Regions from separate parts of the Hydrogenophaga sp. RWCD_12 genome, predicted to be linked through region 1. Evidence: riboswitches for the same ligand, from Rfam matches in the RefSeq annotation. Region 1 holds a riboswitch; the other holds the start of a gene.
What was found. A riboswitch is a leader RNA that binds a small molecule or an ion and turns the genes downstream of it on or off. The one in region 1 is predicted to bind thiamine pyrophosphate.
Positions count from the first base shown of each region.

Region 2: another riboswitch for thiamine pyrophosphate. It lies ahead of ACLIJ1_RS01685 (thiamine ABC transporter substrate binding subunit); the one in region 1 lies ahead of thiC (phosphomethylpyrimidine synthase ThiC).

Region 1 is NZ_JBKIXC010000002.1:611,200-618,287, reverse strand. It holds gene ACLIJ1_RS10060 (DUF302 domain-containing protein) at 1-8, opposite strand, end outside; gene ACLIJ1_RS10055 (cation-translocating P-type ATPase) at 68-2,776, shown strand; gene ACLIJ1_RS10050 (DUF6920 family protein) at 2,780-3,640, opposite strand; TPP riboswitch at 3,739-3,853, shown strand; gene thiC (phosphomethylpyrimidine synthase ThiC) at 3,954-5,849, shown strand; gene ACLIJ1_RS10040 (FAD-dependent oxidoreductase) at 5,853-6,938, shown strand; gene thiS (sulfur carrier protein ThiS) at 6,932-7,088, shown strand, end outside.
Region 2 is NZ_JBKIXC010000001.1:344,045-351,132, reverse strand. It holds gene ACLIJ1_RS01695 (ABC transporter ATP-binding protein) at 1-264, opposite strand, end outside; gene ACLIJ1_RS01690 (ABC transporter permease) at 257-1,834, opposite strand; gene ACLIJ1_RS01685 (thiamine ABC transporter substrate binding subunit) at 1,932-2,972, opposite strand; TPP riboswitch at 3,033-3,133, opposite strand; gene ACLIJ1_RS01680 (class I SAM-dependent methyltransferase) at 3,307-3,969, shown strand; gene ACLIJ1_RS01675 (hypothetical protein) at 4,053-4,223, opposite strand; gene ACLIJ1_RS01670 (DHA2 family efflux MFS transporter permease subunit) at 4,360-5,979, opposite strand; gene ACLIJ1_RS01665 (efflux RND transporter periplasmic adaptor subunit) at 6,001-7,088, opposite strand, start outside.

The DNA of each region.
Region 1 (7,088 bases):
CCGTACATGGTGTGGTCCTGTTTCTCGGGATGAAGCGGTACGCCGACGATCAGTGAAAACCGGGGGCATGTCGGTTCGACAGCGCACCGACCCGGGTGCACACTGGAGCAAGATTCCCCACGCCGGTGCTGCTGCCGGCAACAAAACCCGTGAGCCATCCTTGAACACCGACAACAACGCCAGCGACTTCGCCACGGAACCGGGCCTGACCGCCGCCGAAGCGGCGCAGCGCCTCAGCCAGGACGGCGCCAACGCTCTGCCCGGCGGGCAACGCCGCAGCCTGCTGTCCATCGCGCTGGACACCGCGCGCGAGCCCATGTTCCTGCTCTTGTTGGCCGCGGCCACCCTTTACATGGTGTTTGGCGACCTGCGGGAAGGCCTGACCCTGCTCGCGTTCGTGGTGATCACGCTCGGCCTGACGCTGTACCAGGAGGGAAAGACCGAGCGCGCCATCGAAGCGCTGCGCGACCTGACCAGCCCGCGCGCGCTGGTGATCCGCGACGGCACGCCGCAGCGCATTGCCGGCAGCGACGTGGTGCGCGGTGATCTGCTGCAGCTGAGCGAGGGCGACCGGGTGCCGGCCGACGCCCTGCTGCTGTCGGCGCACGGCGTGCAGGCCGACGAGTCGCTGCTGACCGGTGAAGCGGTCCCGGTGGCCAAGCGCGCGGCCTTGCCGGAGGAACAGGCGGAAAAGCCGGTCCCTGCCGAAGGAACCGGCAGCGCACGCCCCGGCGGCGACGATCTGCCCACGGTCTACGCCGGCACGCTGATCGTGCAAGGCCATGCGCTGGCCCGCGTCACCGCGACCGGCGCACGCAGCGAGATCGGCCGCATCGGCACCGCGCTGGGCAAGGTCGAACACGAAACCTCGCCACTGCAGAAACAGACCACCCGGCTGGTGCGCAACCTCGCCCTGCTGGCGCTGGTTCTGAGCCTGGCGCTGGTGGTGGTGCACGGGCTCGTGCGCGGCGACTGGCTGCAGGCGGTGCTGGCCGGCATCGCCCTGGCAATGGCGATGCTGCCGGAGGAATACCCGGTGGTGATGACCGTGTTCCCCGCACTGGGCGCGCGGCGCCTGGCGAAGGAAGGCGTGCTCACGCGGCGCATCAACGCCATCGAGACGCTGGGTGCGACCACGGTGCTGTGCAGCGACAAGACCGGCACCCTCACCGGCAACCGCATGACGGTGACACACCTGGCCGCCGGCGGCGTGGCGCTGCCGGACCGGCTGGCGCTGGAGTCGCTGGGCAACGCGCCACTGCCCGAAGCCTTCCACACACTGGTGGAGTTCTCGATCCTGGCCAGTGTGGTGGATCCGTTCGATCCGATGGAGAAGGCGTTCCACCAGCTGGGTGAGCGCTTCCTCACCGACACCGAGCACCTGCACCGCGACTGGCGGCTGGTGCAGACCTATGCGCTGAGCCCTGCGCTGCGCGCGATGTCGCACGTGTGGGCGGCGGCGGACGGCGGCACGCAGACGGTCGCTGCCAAGGGCGCTCCCGAGGCCGTGATGGACCTGTGCCATCTGGACGATGCACAGAAGGCCCACATCGCCGGCGTGGTCGACGGGCTGGCCGCCGAAGGGCTGCGCGTGCTGGCGGTGGCCAGCAGCACCTTCGAAGGGCAGGACTGGCCCGAAGGCGAACACGATTTCAGTTTCCGCTTCATCGGCCTGCTGGGTCTGGCGGACCCGGTGCGCCCGCAGGTGCCGGCGGCCATCGCCGAATGCCGCGCCGCAGGCATCCGCGTGGTGATGATCACCGGCGACTACCCGGCGACCGCCCAGGCGATTGCACAGCAGGCCGGGCTGGCGGGCTCAGACGCAGAAGTGCTCTCCGGCGACGAGATGGCAGCGCTCAGCGACACGGCACTGAGTGAGCGCATGGCAAACGTGAGTGTCTGCGCCCGCATTGCGCCGGAGCAGAAGCTGCGCATCGTGCAGGCGCTGAAGGCGCGCGGCGACATCGTGGCCATGACCGGCGACGGCGTGAACGACGCCCCGGCTTTGCGCGCCGCGCACGTGGGTGTGGCGATGGGAAAACGCGGCACCGATGTGGCGCGCGAATCGGCGTCGCTGGTGCTGATCGACGACGACTTCGCCGCCATCGTGCGCGCCATGCGGCTGGGGCGGCGCATTTTCGACAACCTGCGCAAGGCGATGTCCTACGTGCTCGCGGTGCACGTGCCGATCGCCGGCATGGCGCTGCTGCCGGTGCTGCTGGGCTGGCCCTCGCTGCTGTTTCCGATGCACATCGCCTTTCTCGAACTCATCATCGACCCGGCCTGCTCAATCGCCTTTGAAAACGAGCCCGCCGACGACGACGTGATGCGGCGACCACCCCGCGACGCCAGCGCGCCGCTGTTCGGTGGCTTGAGCCTTTGGCTGGCGCTGCTGCAGGGACTGGGTGTGCTGGCCGCCGTGATGGGCGCCTTCGCCTGGGCCGCGCCGCGCCTGCCCGAGGAAGAGGCCCGGGCCTTTGCCTTCGCAACCCTGGTGGTGGGCAACCTGGCGCTGATCTTTTCCAACCGCTCGGCGACCGCGCCGGTCTGGGTCACGCTGCGCGCGCCGAACACCATGCTCTGGGTGGTCGTGGGCATGGCGTTGACCATGCTGATGGCCGCCCTCTACATCCCCTGGCTGGTCGGCCTGCTGCGCTTTGCGCCGCTGCCGCTGCACGAACTGGCCGCGGCCTGCGGGCTGGGGGTCCTGAGCGTGGTCTGGTTCGAAGGCATCAAGGGGGTGCAACGCGCCCGCCGCCCGCATGCACCCGCCTGACCGTCAGGTCGACCACTCGTAGGCGAGCGAAGTGACGGTGCCGCGCCAGTAGGTCTTGCGGCCTTCGGGCAGCAGCCAGGCCACCTCGCCGGTCAGCGGCACGGTCATGCCATCGATACGCTGGTGGTTGGACCAGGTGCCTTCCCATGGCGCCATCTTGATCTCCTGCCCCACCATGCGGCCACGCGCCTGCGCCAGCACCGAGCGCACCATGCCCGCATCGTCAAATCGGAACAGCAGGGTGAGCGCGAGCGCGCCATCGGTCAGGGTGGCGTTGGCGCTGTGCTCGTCCACCGCGGTCCATTGCACGCCCTGGCTGGGCAGCAGGGCTGTGGGGTACCAGGCGGCTTCGGCAAAGAAGCGCATCAGCTCGCCGCGCGCCAGCTCTCCACCGCCCTCCAGATCGGCCACTGGAAACAGGCCCAGCACGGCCGCGTGCAGCAGGCCCCGGCCATCGGCGTAGCTGTCGTGCACGCGCACCGGCAGGCCGGGCAGCATGGCAATGCGCGCGTCCCAGAGGAAGCCGGGGCGCTGCACGACCACCCGCTGATGTGAGGTGAACGGCTTCCACTGCTCGCCGCCGGGGGACATGTTGAATTGCCCGGTGTGCTCGAGTGTGAGCGCGGTGACCATCGGCTGTCCCGGGGTGAGCACGGCACGGAAATGCCGTTGCACCGGTGCCGGCAAGCCCTCGATGTCACGTGGGTCGTAGACGCCGGGCCGGGCCGGCCGGCGCAGCGCTTCCAGACGCGCATGAATGACCTGCGTGGCCTTCGCCCAGCGCCGTGCACCGAGCAACCCAAGACCTGCGACCACGAGGACCACCACCACCCCGAACAGAAGAATCCCGGTGAACCAGTTCATGGTCATCAGCCTACACAGCGGGCGGCCAACGTCTGTGCGTTGCCGGACTCTTTCCGCAGGGACATTGCGCTGGCTCAAGAATTTCCACGCTACACTGCGCGCCTGCTCCGGGGTGCTCCGGCCTTCCAAGGTCTGGCGCTGAGATGGTTGAACAACCGAACCCGCGAACTTGATCCGGCTAGTACCGGCGAAAGAAGAGCGTTGCCTTGAAGGACCCATGAAGGGGGCGCATCCGCCCTTGCCTGTGGTCCTTCGTGGCGGTCCTCCGGAGCTGTTCGTTTCGCAACAGCTTTTTCAATCAGGAGACCGCCCGATGAACGCCCCCGACAAGCTCCAGCAGCTGCTCACGCTCACCCGCGAACCCTTCCCCCAGTCGATAAAGATCTACGTGCCCGGCGCACAGGCCGGCGTGCGGGTGCCGATGCGCGAGATCGCGTTGACCAATGGAGAACAGGTCACGGTCTACGACACCTCCGGCCCCTACACCGACCCCGCAGCGACCATCGATGTGCGCCGGGGCCTTTCGCCGGTGCGCAGCCAGTGGGTGGTCGCGCGCGGCGACACCGAGGCCTACGAAGGCCGCAGCCGCGTGGCGCTGGACGATGGTGGCAAGCACGGTGAAGTCGCCGACGCACGCATCGAAGCCCTGCGCGCCGAGGCGGTGGGCCTGCAGCGCCAGCCGCTGCGCGCCAAGGCCGGTCGCAACGTGACGCAGATGCACTACGCCCGCCAAGGCATCGTCACGCCCGAGATGGAATACATCGCCATCCGCGAAAACGGCAAGCGCGAGTGGATGAAGGAATACCTCGGCAGCGCCGAGCGCGAGGCGCGCCTCAAGGGCAACCCCATGGGCGCCCGCATTCCCGACACCATCACGCCCGAGTTCGTGCGCGACGAGGTGGCGCGCGGCCGTGCAGTGATCCCGGCGAACATCAACCACCCCGAAGTCGAGCCGATGATCATCGGCCGCAACTTCCTGGTGAAGATCAACGCCAACATCGGCAACTCGGCCGTCACCTCGTCGATCGAAGAGGAAGTCGAAAAACTCGTGTGGTCGATCCGCTGGGGCGGCGACACGGTGATGGACCTTTCCACCGGAAAGAGCATCCACACCACGCGCGACTGGATCGTGCGCAACTCGCCGGTGCCCATCGGCACGGTGCCGATCTACCAGGCGCTGGAAAAGGTCGGCGGCATTGCAGAGGACCTCTCCTGGGAGATCTTCCGCGACACGCTGATCGAGCAGGCCGAACAGGGCATCGACTACTTCACCATCCACGCCGGCGTGCGCCTGCCGTTCATTCACCTCACCACGCAGCGGCGCACCGGCATCGTCTCGCGCGGCGGCTCCATCCTGGCCAAGTGGTGCATCACCCATCACAAAGAGAACTTCCTGTACACGCACTTCGACGAGATCTGCGAAATCATGAAGGCCTACGACGTGACCTTCTCGCTGGGCGACGGCCTGCGCCCCGGGTCGGGTGCCGACGCCAACGACGAGGCGCAGTTTGCCGAGCTGCGCACGCTGGGCGAGCTGACACAGATTGCGTGGAAGCACGATGTGCAGACCATGATCGAAGGCCCCGGCCACGTGCCCATGCACATGATCCAGGCCAACATGGATGAGCAGATCAAGCACTGCCACGAAGCGCCGTTCTACACACTGGGCCCGCTGACCATCGACATCGCGCCGGGCTACGACCACATCGCCTCGGCGATTGGCGCGGCGATGATCGGCTGGATGGGCACGGCCATGCTGTGTTACGTCACGCCCAAGGAACACCTGGGCCTGCCGGATCGCGACGATGTCAAGCAGGGAATCATTGCCTACAAGATCGCGGCACACGCCGCCGACGTGGCCAAGGGCCACCCTGGACAGCGCGCGCGCGACGACGCGATGAGCAAGGCGCGCTTCGAATTCCGCTGGCGCGACCAGTTCGCCCTCGGCCTGGACCCGCAGACGGCCGAGGCCTACCACGACGAAACCCTGCCCAAGGACTCGTCCAAGGAGGCGCATTTCTGCTCCATGTGCGGCCCCAAGTTCTGCAGCATGAAGATCACGCAGGACGTGCGCGACTACGCCGCCGCCCAGGGCCTGAGCGAAGAGCAGGCCCTGTCGGAAGGCATGGCGCAGAAGAGCGCGGAGTTCAAGGCCGTGGGCGGCGAGTTCTACGTGCCAGTGGATTCACTGAGCTCGAAAAGAGGCTGAGCCATGGCCCGCATTGGCATTGCCGGAGCCGGCGTGCTGGGACGGCTTCTGGCGTGGCAGCTCGGTCGCGCCGGACATGCGGTCACGGTGTTCGACCCGGCCCCCGGCCCGCAGGCGCCGGACACCGGTTCGCTGAACGCGCGGTCTGAACACGCCGCCGGTTTCACCGCGGCCGGCATGCTCAGCCCCATCGCCGAGCTGGACAACGCCGGCCCCGACATCGCGCGGCTGGGATGGCGCTCGCTGGCGCTGTGGCGCGGCATCGCCGAAGCGCTGCGCGAAGATGGCTGTACCACGCCACTGTTCGCGCAACACGGCAGCCTGATGGTGGCCCACGGCGCCGACCTGGGCGCCGCGCGCCGAGTGCTGGCCCGTCTGGAGGCCGCACCCGCCCTGGCGGGCGAACTGCCGGCGCCGCAGCCGCTGGATCAGACGGCACTGGCCACGCTGGAACCTGCACTGGCACCAGGGCTGCACGCCTGGCTGCTGCCCGGCGAAGCGCAGGTGATGAGCCGCGACATGCTGACCGCACTGGCTGTGCACACGCCCAATGTTCATTGGTGCTGGGGCGAACGCTTGGAGCGCTTGCAGCCCGGGAAGATCGCGCTCGCCGACGGAGAAGTCGTGGCGGTGGATCTGGCCATCGATGTGCGCGGCGTGGGTGCCCGGCCGGACTTGAAGATCCGGGGTGTGCGCGGCGAGGTGATCTGGCTGCACGCCCCCGGTGTGAAGCTGCAGCGCCCGGTGCGCCTGCTGCACCCGCGCCACCGCGTCTACATCGTGCCGCGCCCGGGTGACCTGTTCGTGGTCGGCGCCAGCGAGATCGAGAGCGATGACCGTTCGCCGGTCAGCCTGCGCAGCGCGGTCGAGCTGATGACCGCGGCGCACAGCGTGATCCCCGAGCTTGCCGAGGCGCGCATCGTGCACCTGGAAGCCAACCTGCGGCCCGCCCTGCCCGACAACGAACCGCGCATCGAACAGACGCCCGGTCTGCTGCGCATCAACGGCCTGTTCCGCCACGGCTGGCTGCTCGCACCCGCGCTGGTGGAACAGTTGGAACTCCCCCCTGCGCCCGCCACCCCATGCTGACCTTCAACGACCTCACCCTGCCTTGCCCCGATGGCCTGACGCTGGCTGCGCTGCTCATGGCGCAGGGCGTGCAGCCCGAAGCGGTGGCGACCGCTGTCAACGGCGAGTTCGTCGCGCGCGACCAGCGCGCCTCGCAACTGCTGTGCGCTG
Region 2 (7,088 bases), on a different contig from region 1:
GAACAGCGCGAAGTCCTGGAACATCAGTGCGAAGCCGCGCCGCTCGGGCGGCAAGTGGGTGATGTCCACCCCGTCGAACCAGACGCTGCCGCGTTCGGGCGCTTCGAGCCCGGCCACGATCTTGAGCAGGGTGCTCTTGCCGCTGCCGGAAGCGCCAAGCAGCGCGACCGTTTCGCCCGCGTCCACACGCAGGTTCACTCCGGCCAGCAGCGACCACTCGGGAGAGGCCTCCCAGTGTTTGTGGATGTCGCGCAGTTCAAGCATGGCGGGCATTGTCCTTCGAGGCGGGGCCTTCGATCAGCGTGAACGCCAGCAGCGCCAGCACCATCAGCAGCGCGGCGAGCACAAAGGCGGCGTCGAGATTGGCGGCGCCGGGCCGGCCCAGGTGCTGGTGAATCAGGGTGGTGAGCGTGGACCACTCCGGGCGCGAGAGAAACAGCGTGACCGCGAATTCACCCAGTGCGGTGGCAGCGGCAAACGCCATGCCACGCCGCAGCGCGGGCGCCACCAGCGGCAGCGTGACGCGCCAGAACACACGCCAGGGCCGTGCGCCGAGCGAGGCCGCAGCCTGCGCATATTGCGCGGGCAGGCTGTCGAGCGCGGCGGTGAGCGATTTCGACACGAAGGGCCAGGCCAGCAGCGCGTACGCGCCCAGCAGCATCGCCAGGCTCGCGCTCCAGTCTGGATAGAGCAGCAACAGGCCAAAGGCGACGCTCACGGGCGACACCACGAAGGGCAGGAACGCCGTCGCCCGCCAGGCCAGCGACAGGTGACCACGGGCCGTCACGGAGAGCGCATGCGCCAGGCCCAGCGCCGTTGCCAGCAGCAAGGCCACCAGCGAGAAGCGCAGCGTGTTGCCCAGCGCGGCCAGCGTGTCGCCCTCCATCAACACCGCCCAGCCCTGCCCGGTCAGCAGCGACGACGCCGCGCGCCACACAATGGCCGCCAGCGGCGCGGCGCACACCAGCGCCAGCAAGGCCATCGCGCCGGCCACGCCCAGCCACTGCCCCGCGCCCTGCGGTGGGCGCGGGAGGATGGGCGTCACGCGCGCGGGCGCCGCCAGCCGCCGCTCCAGCCAGGCGTAGGCCAAGGCCACCGCACCGGTCAGCGCCATGGTCCAGACCGCCAGCACACCTGCCTGCCCCAGCTCCAGCTCGTGGGCGACCAGGGTGTAGATCTCGACCTCGGCGGTCGCGTAGCGCTGCCCGCCCAGGATCAGCGCGAGGCCAAAGCCCGCGAAGCAGTAGAGAAACACCAGGCACAGCGCCGACGCCAGCCAGGGCGCGATCGCCGGCCACTCGATGCGCCAGAAGGCGCGCCAGGGCGTGGCGCCCAGCGTGCGCGCCGCCGCCAGCCGCTGCGCGCTCACCTGCCCGAGTGCATCGACACCCGCGCGCACCACGAGGCAGAGGTTGAAAAACAGGTTGCCGTAGAGCAGCAGCCATGGCGTATCGCTCAGATCAATGCCGGCCTCGGCCAGCGGCGCGCCGAACAGGCCACGCGGCCCCCACAGCGCCAGCACGCCCATGGCCGCGACCAGCGTCGGCACCACGAAGGGCAACATCAGCAGGCGCAGCGCCAGCGCCCGGCCAGGAAACACGCGCCGCGCCAGCACCCAGGCGCAAGGGACTCCCAGTAGCAGCGCCAGCACGCAGGTGATGGCCGCCTGCGCCAATGACCACAACACCCGCCATCGCAGATAGGGATCGGTCCACACCAGCAGCCAGCGCACTTCGGCACCGTCCGCAAACCCCTCGGCCAGCAGCCGCAGCACCGGCGCCACCAGCATCACCAACAGAAACAGGAATGGCAAGGCCGGAAGGACTTTGGCCAAGGCACCCGTGGAACCGGCTGCGCCGGCGCACCAGGTGCTTCCCCCCTTCAGGGGGGAAGCCGCAAAGCGGCGCAGGGGGGTCATCCGACTTCAGGGTTCACTTCAAGACCGTCTGCGTCCAGCGCTGTTGCCAGGCCTTGGCGTTCGCGTCCATGCGTTCGGCCGTGGCGTTGTCGAACTTCGCCGGCTCGGTCGCATGGGCCTTCATCACATCGACGCGCGCGGCGCCGGCCTCGACCGGGAACATCCACATCGACGTCTGCAGCGCCTGCTGCACCGGTGCAGAACGCATGAACTCGATGAAGCGGCCGGCGGCCTCGCGCGCCGCGGGGTTGCCGCCCTTGACCAGGGCCACGCCCTCGACCTGTCGGAACACGCCGCCCTTGAGGAACAGGTTGGCCGTCGGCGACTCGGTGATCTTTTCCTTGCTGTAGAACACTTCGGCTGCCGGGCTGCTGGCATAGCTCACGACGATGGGGCGCGTGCCGCCGTTGCGCGTGAACTCGGTGTAGTAGGCCTCGCTCCAGCCCTTGACCACCTTCACGCCACCGGCGCGGGCCTTGGCCCACCAGTTGAACGCACCCTCTTCGCCCAGGCCGGCGATGGTGGCAAACAGGAAGGCCTGGCCGGGGCTGGAGGTCGCGGGGTTCTGCACCACCAGCAGCTTGGCGTAGGCCGGCTTGGCAAGATCGTCCAGCGAAGCGGGGAGTGCCAGGCCTGCCTTGGCGAACCAAGCCTTGTCGATGTTGAGATTGACGTAACCGAAATCCACCGGCACCACACCGCCCGACATCGCGACCTCGGCCTTGCGTTGCGCGGCCGGACCGGTGTAGGGGTCCACCACGCCCGCCGACAGCGCGCGCGGCAGCAGGGTGTTGTCGATGCCGAAGGCGACATCGGCGATGGGTGCGGACTTGGTGAGGATCAGCTTGTTGACCATCTCGCCGGCATCGCCGGCCTTGACGATCTGCAGCGTGACCGCCGCTTCTTTCTCGAACTGTGCCAGCAGGTCCTTGGGCAGGTCGAACGAGGCGTGGGTCAGCACCCGCAGCGGCATGGGCGACTGCGCGTGGGACAGGCCCGCGAAGGACAGCGAGGTGAGGGAGAAGAAAGCCGAAAGAAGAATCCGCCGTTGCATGTGAAGCCGCCTTGTCAAACGCCCGCTTCGGGGCTGAAAAGGACGGGCCACGGCAAACGGCGGACCGGCTTGTCACGCTCCCTACGCTGGCACAACCCAGATCAGGTGAGAGGGGTATTTCTCAGCCGGCCCTTGCGGGACCGGCACCCCCGGTGAAGGCCCGCATTGTAGAACGGACCCTGCGGGAGTGCGTGTTATGGTGCACCGGTCACCCCACGGGTGGCTCCGAGGAACTCCTCGACCCTGCATGTGCCCTGCCCGGTTCGCCCGGTGGCGATGTGTGCCCGTTCGATCAGAACCATTTGCACCGCGCTCATCATGAGAACCCTCGCCCATGCCCGGTTACCAGGTCAGGCACCAGACCGTCACCATTGGTGGTCGGGACTATGCCATCCGCTCCCTGCTCGACAACCAGCAATACGCCGACCCGCAAGGGACGGCCGAAGACACCGGCATGGGCGCGTCTGGATGGCCGCTGTTCGGCCAGGTCTGGCCGTCGGCGCGCGTACTGGCGCTGGCGATGGACAGCCATGACATCGCGGGCAAGCGCGTTCTGGAGATTGGCGCCGGGCTGGCGCTGGCGAGCCTGGTGATCCACCGGCGCGGTGGCGACATCACGGTCAGCGACTGGCACCCGCTGACCGCCGAATTCCTGCAGCAGAACCTGCAGGCCAATGGGCTGGGGCCGCTGCAGGTGCACGCCGGCAACTGGTCGGTCGACGACGCCGACGGCGCCAGTGGCCTGGGGCGCTTTGACCTGATCATCGGCAGCGACATCCTTTACGAACGCCAGCAGCCGGCCCAGCTGGCGCGATTCATCGACCAGCACGCCGCGCCCGGCGCCGAGGTGCTGATCGTCGACCCGGACCGTGGCAACCGCAGCGCCTTCGGTCGCGAGATGGCGCTGCTGGGTTTCGTGCTGACGATGGAGTCGGCCGAGCGTCAGCTGGAGAACGGCGAGGCCTTCAAGGGCCGCTTCCTGCACCTGCGCCGCTGAACCGGGCGGCGCCAAAGCAAAAGGCCCCGAACGGGGCCTTTGCAGGGATCGTTGAGGACCGGCGTTGAACCGGCCTGCGGTGATCAGCCGCCCTTCTTCGAGCGCTTGCCGGGGTTCTTCTTGGTGCGGGTGGCAACACCACGCTCCAGGCTCACGCGCTGGCCGCGACCGGGGGTCGGCAGCACGGCGCCATTGGCGGCGGTGGGACGGGGGGTGGCACGGCGGTCGGCTTCGGTGATCAGTTTGTTGCCCATGTCGGTTCCAGGGGGAGATTGGTTGAAAACCCCCTATTGGACCACAGGAAGAACACGCCGCTTTCGCGAGATGAAAGAGCCAGGATTCAGCGCCGGGCAGCGACCCGCGCAGCGGCGGAGCGTGGGGGTTCGCCTGTCAATGCGCTCCACCGCCGCCCGCTCCCGCCCCGCGCACCGGGCGCGAGGTCCAGATCACCAGCACCAGCACGAAGAACAGCGCCGACGACAGGAAGAACAGGTCGGTCACCGCCATCGTGAAGGCCTGCTGGTTCACCAGCCGGTCGACACTGGCCAGCGCCTGCTCGCGCGTCAGGCCGCCCGCCATGAGCTGGCTGATCGTCGCCATCGCGGTCTGGCTGCCTGGATGGATGGCCTCGACCAGATGCGCATGGTGCATCGCGGCGCGGCTCTCCCACAACGTGGTGAACAGCGAGGTGCCCACCGCACCGGCCGTGATGCGCACGAAGTTCGACAGGCCTGCGGCCGAGGGCATCTGCTCCGGCGGCAGGCCCGAGAACACGATGGCCTGCAACGGGATGAAGAAGAAGGCCATCGCCGCGCCCTGCAACAGGGTCGGAATCAGGATGGTCAAGAAGTCGGCCTGGGTGTTGAAGTGCGAACGCATCCACAGCACCAGCCCGAACCCCACGAACGCGACCGTCCCCAGCTTGCGCGGGTCGATGCGGCTGACGTTCTTGCCCACCCAAGGCGAGAGCACGATCGCCAGCAGGCCGACGGGCGCGGTCGCCAGGCCGGCCCAGGTGGCCGTGTAACCCATGAACTGCTGCAGCCACAGCGGCAGCAGCACCACGTTGCCAAAGAACAGGCCGTAGGCCACCGACAGCGACAGCGTTCCGGTGACGAAGTTGCGGCGCGCGAACAGGCGCAGGTCGACGATGGGGTGCTTGTCGGTCAGTTCCCAGGCCAGGAAGAACAGGAAGCTCACCGCGGAAACCACTGTCAGCAGGATGATCTCGCCCGACTGGAACCAGTCGAGTTCCTTGCCCTTGTCGATCATGATCTGCATCGCGCCGACGAACAGCACCAGCAGCACCAGGCCGACCACATCCAGCGGAACGCGGCGCGGCCCCGGGTCACGCTTGTGATAGATCGACCAGGTCAGCGCGGCAGCGAAGATGCCGACCGGAATGTTGATGTAGAAGATCCAGGGCCAGGAAAAGTTGTCGGTGATCCAGCCGCCCAGCAGTGGCCCGGCCACCGGAGCCACCAGCACCGTCATGCCCCACATCGCCATCGCCATGCCTGATTTGGCCGGTGGATAGCTGGCCAGCAGCAGCGTCTGCGACAGCGGGATCATCGGGCCGGCGACCAGGCCCTGCAGCACGCGGAAGGCAATCAGCATGCCGATGTTGGGCGCCAGGCCGCACAGCCACGACGCCACCACGAACAGCAGCACGCTCATGATGAACAGGCGCACCTGTCCGAAGCGCTGCGTCAGCCAGCCCGTCAGCGGGACCGAGATCGCATTGGCCACCGCGAACGAGGTGATGACCCAGGTGCCCTGAGATGGGCTCACGCCCATGTCGCCCGCGATCGCCGGGATCGACACGTTGGCGATCGAGGTGTCAAGCACGTTCATGAACGTGGCCAGCGAGAGGGCCACGGTGCCCAGCACCAGTTGGCCACCCTGCAGCGGCGCGAAGGCGGGTGCGCGGCCGGGCGGTGGTGGCGCCGATGTCGGCGGGGCGGAGTTTGGCCGCGCCGGTCCGGCGGCGTTGATCGCGTCGGTGTTCATCTCAGGAAGCTTTCAACGCGGTCAGTGGGCCAGAGCCAGCGTGGCGTGGGGAGCAGGTTGCGCCGCGCTCACGGCAAGCGGTGCCGAGGTCGCATGCGCCAGGGCGGCGGCAGCCTTGGCCGGGCTGATGCCCAGGTTGCGGGCGATGATGCCGCTCACGCGCGCATCGGCCGCCGCAGCGTCCTGATCAAACACAGCCGTCTGCATGGTGGCCGCCGGACGCGCCGCATCGGACAGCACGCGGCCTTCGGTGCGGCTGATGTCGACCTTGGCTTCCATCGACAGTCCCACGCGCAGCGGGTGTTCGGCCAGTTCCTTGGGATCGAGCTTGACGCGCACCGGCACGCGCTGCACCACCTTGATCCAGTTGCCGGTGGCGTTCTGCGCCGGCAGCAGCGCAAACGCTGCACCGGTGCCAGCGCCCAGGCCTTCGATCACGCCGTGGTAGACCACCTTCTTGCCGTAGACATCGGCGGTCAGCTCGACCGGCTGTTCCAGACGCAGGCGCGCCAGCTGGCTTTCCTTGAAGTTGGCTTCGACCCAGACCTGGTCCAGCGAGATCACCGACATCAGCGGCGCACCGGCCTGCACACGTTGCCCCAGTTGCACGTTGCGGCGGGCCACATAGCCATCGACCGGCGAGAGCAGGTCGGTGCGCTGCATCGCGAGCGCGGTCTCGCGCACGCGGGCGGCGGCGCGCAGCACGTTCGGGTGTTCCTCCGGTGTCGTGCCCTCGGTCAGCGACTGGCCCGAAAGCTGCTGTTCGCGCGCTGCCTGCAGCGCCGATTCGGCGGCGGCCACGGTGCTGCGCGCCGCGACCAGCTGCGACGAGACGTGCTGGAACTCTTCGCGGCCCACGGCACCGGTGGCCACCAGCGGCTGGCGGCGGTCGACGTCTTCCTGCAGGCGCGACAGATCGGCCTTGGCGCGCGTGAGGTCGGCGCTGCGCAGCGCGACCTGTGCCTGCGAGACGCGGTTGTTGGCGTACAGCGTGCGCACTTCGCGCACGGTCTGCGCCAGCTGCGCTTCGGCCTGCTCCAGGGCGACCTTGGTGTCGGCGGGGTCCAGACGCACCAGCGACTGCCCGGCCTTGACGTGGTCGGTGTCGT